Regions from separate parts of the Pandoraea commovens genome, predicted to be linked through region 2. Evidence: predicted binding sites of a transcription regulator. Region 2 holds the regulator's gene; the other holds the start of a gene.
The links. Region 2 encodes FNR, which switches genes on or off when oxygen is low (the NO sensors DNR and NnrR bind a similar motif). Its sites were predicted from a motif close to TTGATNNNNATCAA; they were not measured.
Positions count from the first base shown of each region.

Region 1: a site for FNR is predicted at 1,368-1,381, ahead of hemN (oxygen-independent coproporphyrinogen III oxidase). Genes of this name have one in related genera too.

Region 1 is NZ_CP102780.1:191,586-194,673, reverse strand. It holds gene NTU39_RS01220 (LysR family transcriptional regulator) at 21-980, opposite strand; gene hemN (oxygen-independent coproporphyrinogen III oxidase) at 1,440-2,990, shown strand.
Region 2 is NZ_CP102780.1:2,489,835-2,492,922, forward strand. It holds gene NTU39_RS11615 (LysR family transcriptional regulator) at 1-23, shown strand, start outside; gene NTU39_RS11620 (YybH family protein) at 52-474, opposite strand; gene fnr (fumarate/nitrate reduction transcriptional regulator Fnr) at 763-1,509, opposite strand; gene scpB (SMC-Scp complex subunit ScpB) at 1,848-2,999, shown strand.

The sequences.
Region 1 (3,088 bases), 2.3 Mb from region 2:
CAACGCCGCGTCAGGCTGCGTTACATCTGAATTTCGGTGGCGGGAGCCGACATCTTGGGCGGCACCCAGCGCTCGGCGGCCGAAATACCTTCGTTCTGGCGGAAGTACTCGACCGTCAGATCGATGAAGCCACGCGTCTTTGCCGACAGGTACTTGCGGCTCGGGTAGACGAGCGAGACGTCGATGGGCGTCTGCGAATAGTTGCGCATCAGCGCCACGAGATCGCCGTCGCGCACATCGTTACCCACCAGATACGACGGCAGGAACGCAATCCCATGCCCCAGCAACACCGACTGACGCAGCAGCGCCGTGTTGTTGCAGATGAGCTTGTTCTGCACGCGCACACGCACCTCGCCGTCCGGCCCGGCGAACACACGGTCGTCGCTCCAGAACTCGCTGGGCAAGCCCAGCACGCCGTGCTCGCCCAGCTCTTGCGGCGTGACCGGCTCGCCATGTTCGGCGATATAAGCGGGCGAAGCGCACAGCATCACACGCGTCTCCGCGAGCACACGCGAAATCAGGCTTTCGCTGTTGATCATGCGCGTGAGCAGAATGCCGCAGTCGTAACCTTCTTCGACCAGGTCGACGGCCCTGTCGGTCAGCGTAAGATCGACCACGACCTTCGGGTGCAGCTCCTGATACTTCTTGACCAGCGGTGCAAGGTTGCGCACCCCGAACGATACGGGCGCCACGACCTTCAAAGTGCCTTTGGGGTCGCGTGACGCACTGGAGATGAGGGCATCGGCCTCGTCGACTTCGTCGATGATCTGCCGGCAGCGTTCGAGATACACCTGCCCGGCGCCGGTCAGCGACAGGCTGCGGGTGGTGCGGTTGAGCAAGCGAACGCCGAGGTGCGATTCGAGTTCTGCGACGTGCCGCGTGACCACAGCGGCGGACAGATCCATCTGGGCGGCCGTACGGGCGAAACTCCCGTTATCGGCCACTTTGACGAAAACGCGCATCGATTGCAGACGGTCCATGTTGTTTCCAATCGTGATGTGCCGCGTCGTTCCGGCAGAAGCGCATATGGGCGTATGCGCGTATGGGCAGACCGGCGAGCTGCCAGCACTGCGGATACCTGGGGAAACTCGCTAAAACCCGCGGGCACCGGTCGGACCGCCGCCCCGGCGGTTCCGGGGCGAGCCTCGCGCGTGCCGCCAGGGCTGTCGACACGGCGGGGACTTCAATAAGGCGCTAGCTTACCGTAGACGACAAAAAATTGCCTGCCGCGGCAATGATTTCGGTGCACGTCAGGCGTGCCGCGTGCGCACCGCGACGCAAGAATCCACTTCCAATGCGGCAATTTGCGCAATGACGTCCCGCATTGCAGGCGTCTCACGCGGCTGGCATGCCGCCGACAGGGGTGTTTGACGCAGGTCACGGCGCGCGGTTCTCGGCAGGACTACAGTCGAATATCTCCTACTGTTACGCGCCTCGTCATGAACCCATTTCCCATTTTGTCGACGCCCTGCGCCAGCGCCCCTGACGATCCGCATGTCGGCAAACCGTGCCCGGGCTGCACATCCCGCGGTTTGGGAGAGGATCCCGGACACTCTCGCTGCCAGTCCCGCGCAGCGGCATCTTCCCGCACGGCGTCGCCGTCTCCGGCATCGGCCAGTCCCGTTCAGTTCGACGCACGTCTGCTCGGTCGTTACGACGTGAACGGACCGCGCTACACCTCGTATCCGACCGCGCTGCAATTCCGCGACGATTTCGGTGTCGGCGACTACGCCCGCGCCGCCGCGCAATCCAAGCGCACCGGCCGCCCGGTCTCGCTGTATCTGCACGTGCCGTTTTGCGACACGGTGTGCTTCTACTGCGCGTGCACCAAGATCGTGACGAACAATCGCTCACACGCAGAAGCCTACGTGGCACGACTTCACGCGGAAATCACGCGTCAGGCGTCGTTGCTCGGCGCGGGCCGCACGCTCGCACAGATGCACTGGGGCGGCGGCACCCCGACGTTCCTCTCACTGGAACAGATCGCCTCGCTCGTCGACGCGATCAGCCGTCACTTCGTGATGACGCCCGACGACAGCGCCGAATACGCCATCGAGATCGATCCGCGCAGCGCGGGACCGGCGTCGATTCGTGCGCTACGTGCCCTCGGCTTCAACCGGCTCTCCATCGGCGTGCAGGACTTCGATCCGCGTGTTCAGGAGGCGATTCACCGCGTGCAACCGCGCGCGCTCGTCGAAGCGACGTTGGACGCGGCACGCAAGTGCGGCTTCAAGTCGGTCAATTTCGATCTGATCTACGGCCTGCCGCATCAGACGACCGCCTCCTTCTCGAACACGCTCGATGCTGTCATCGAGATGGCCCCGGAGCGTTTGTCGGTCTTCAGCTACGCGCATCTGCCCGAGCAATTCAAGATGCAGCGCTGTCTGCCCGACGCGCTGCCCGATGGCCCCGAAAAGCTCGCGCTGCTGCAAACGATCATCGCGCGGCTGACGGCCGCCGGTTACGTCTACATCGGCATGGATCACTTCGCGCGCCCCGACGACGAACTCGCGCTCGCGCAAGCGGCCGGTACGCTGCATCGCAACTTCCAGGGTTACAGCACGCGCGCCGATTGCGATCTCATCGGTGTGGGCATGTCGGCCATCGGTCGTGTGGGCGACAGCTATGCACAGAATGCCAAGACGCTCAAAACTTATTACGACGCCATCGACGCAGGCGGTCTCGCGATTGCGCGCGGCGTGCAACTCGATCGGGACGACCACATCCGACGCGATGTCATCTCGCGACTCATGTGTCATATGACGCTTGATTTCAGTGCGATCGAAGACGCTCACGACATCGACTTCGTCGCTTACTTCGCGACCGAACTCGGCGAGCTGGCCGATCTCGCAGCAGACGGGCTCGTGGCCATCGACGCGCACGGATTGCGCGTGCTGCCTGCCGGACGCCTGCTCGTGCGTGTGGTGGCGCAAGTGTTCGACGGCTACCGCCGCAGCGCCGCCAATGCGCGGTGCGCCAAGGTCATGTGACGTCGACAGAACGCAGGCGCAGGGTCACCAAAGCCGTCGCATGAAAACAAAACGCCCGGTGGGATCTCCACCGGGCGCTTTTCATTCTCGACGGCATC
Region 2 (3,088 bases):
AGTGGCCGACGGCGGTGGATTAAGGTCCGACGAAGGCTGATTCAGGCCCACTCAATGGAGCCGATGCGTCCTCGGCATCTGCGACCCGGTGTCCTCGTGGCCGATGGCAGGGCTGGCATGATGCAGTACCAGACGCCAACCGTCAGCTTCTTTCAAATAGACGTTCGTGGCGAGCACGAACGCGAAGCGCGCTTCCGGCTGACTCTCGACCTGAATCTGCTCAAGAACGTTGCGAACGGCGCACAACGGGTTGTGCGCCACTTGAAGTTGATTCGCTATCACCTGTAAGCCGCCTTTGGCGAGGACCTCCTGCCAGCTTGCTCTGACCGCCGCCGGGCCGACGTGCCGTGGTCCCGCAGGGTGAATGCACACGACTTCCTCGTCTTCCGACCAGACATCCATCAGCAAGTCCGTATCGCCGGCGCGCAGCGCTTCGTAGAACGCGTGTTCGGCGTCTTCCGGACTGAGAAATATGGCAGCGGGCATAACGGCGTCCTCCATCGGAGACAAGCGCGTGTCGTATGCGTGGTCGCCCTCGACCGACAGGCGGGGCAGCGAACGCGCCGATTATGGAGCGTTTGCCGGGGCTTGTCGAACGTCGTTCCTTTTGATCTGGCGCAAGGCGCCGGGAGGGCCGCGCCGGTAGCTTATCGGTAATGGAGTAGTCGCGAATTGGCGACAAATCGGCAACGCGAGAAAGTCGCGGCGCTCAGTTCTGTGGGGATGTATGAGCGGGGGCGCTCCGCACCCCCGACAGCCGGATCAGCAGTGATGCACGCCGGCGAGTTCGCGCAGGGCGACGCCGTCGATGATCTTGACGTGGCGTTGACGGATTTCGATCATCCCGTTCTGCGCGAAACGCGAGAACAGGCGGCTGACCGTCTCCAGTTTGAGACCCAGGAAGCTGCCGATTTCCTCACGGCTCATGCGCAGCACGAACTCGTTGGCAGCGTAACCCCGGGCGGACAGGCGCTCGGAGAGATTCAGTAGGAAGACCGCCAGGCGCTCCTCGGCGCGCATCGTCCCCAGGGCGAGCAGTTGCTGGTGCTCGTTGCGGATTTCCTGGCTCATCAGACGATGCAACTGGCGTTGCAGCGACGGCACCTGGCGCGAAAGCGTCTCAAGCTCGCCGAAGCGGGCGATGCACAGTTCGCTGTCTTCGAGCGCCACGGCAGTGGTTGGGTGATGGTTGTCGGCCACGGCGTCGAGGCCGATCAGTTCGCCCTGAAGGTGGAAGCCGACGACCTGTTCGCGGCCGTCGGGGGCCGTGACGCAGCTTTTGAGCGACCCGAAGCGAATGCCGTAGACGGCGGTGAGATCATCGTTGGCGTGATAGAGCACTTCGCCCTTTTTGAGGCGGCGGCGCTCGCTCACGAGTGCGTCCAGTCGTTCCAGCTCCGGCTCAGGGATGCCGACGGGCAGGCAGAACTGCCCTAGCGAGCATGTGGAACAACGAGGCTGGGCAACCGGAATGGGGTTGCCGGGAATGCGACCGATGTCGGTGGTCATGGAGGCCCCTGAAGTTATTCCGAGAGTTTACCATGAGGCGTCGACCCGTCGTTTCGACAGTCGGGACGCTAAGGTTTGTGACGGCGCTTTACGGGCGTGGATGTTTCAGTAATAATTGCGCACATACCGGACGTCCGTCTTGCCGCACTATCGGCCTGGGCGTTTTCCCGGCAGGTCGTTTCGAAGCATTCTGGTCGCGCCGCCGTCACTACGACCGAACACAATAGGGCGCGCGCTTATGCGAAACGGTAGTCTTCCATCGACGACCGTTTTCTGGTTCCAAGCATCCATTTATTCCTGATACCGGGTTGCCAAGCCCCCGGTCTGCTTAGTCGCACATGAATACCCAAGAGGCGAAACTCGTCCTCGAGACCGCGTTGATTTGCGCGCAGGAGCCGCTCAAGGTCGGCGATCTGCGTAAGCTCTTCAATGACGCCGTGTCTGGTGACACGGTGCGCGCGCTACTCGAGGAAATCCGCGTGCAATGGGATGGCCGAGGTGTGGAATTGGTGGCGTTGGCCACCGGCTGGCGTTTCCAGAGCCGTCCACGCATGCGTGAATACCTTGACCGCCTCAATCCAGAGAAGCCGCCGAAGTACTCGCGCGCTGTGATGGAGACGCTGGCGATCATTGCTTACCGTCAACCGGTCACGCGTGGCGATATCGAAGAGATTCGCGGTGTGACGGTCAACACGCAGATCATCAAGCAGCTCGAGGATCGTGGCTGGATCGAAGTGATCGGTCATCGCGACGTGCCGGGACGCCCCGGTCTGTATGCGACGACCAAGGACTTCCTGGACGACCTCGGCCTGCGCGCGCTCGATGCGTTGCCGCCGTTGGAAGACCCGGCCGCGCAGGCGCAGATCGATCTGCTGGCGCAGCAGAACATCGAATTCGGCGAGCGTGCCGAGGGCGAAGAGGGCGAAGCAGAAGCTACGGACGACGCGCCGGTGGCCGATGCCGAGGCACTGGCCCGTCTGGCGCAAACGCGTGCCGACGATTTGCCGCTCGCCCAGGGGCTGCCGGAAGGCCAGCGCCCGCCACCGGTCGGTGACGACGCGCTGTCGGAAGACGCGCTGCTCGACGCCGTGCTGGCCGAAGGCGAAGTGCAGGCATCGACCGATGTTGTGGCGCTCGACGCCGATGCATCGGCAGAGAATCCGCCCGACGTGGCGGAACTCGCGGACACGGCGCACGTCAGTGAGCAGGACGATGCCGATGCGCAACACGAGGAATTTTCCGAAGTATCGGAATCTGCGGTTCCTGTCGGCGACGATTCGCCGCAAGATGTGCAGAACGTCGATATAGAAGAAGGCGCGCAAGAAAGTGCGACGCAGGCGGCAGATCCCGCAGCGTCGTTGGCGCAAGAGGTTTCCCCGCACGCTGTCGACCCGGCAGCGAACGAAGCCGCCGCCGGGCAGCCTACGCCCGGTGCGATGGATGGCGACGAGAACGACGGGGACGACAAGAATCTCGTCACCGGTACCTGAGGCGGCGGCGCTCTGCGCCGCGCACGCCTTCGGGGCCGTTAGCGATAAGAACGAAGTCGCGGCAGGCTTTTGCCGCGCATTCATGGTGC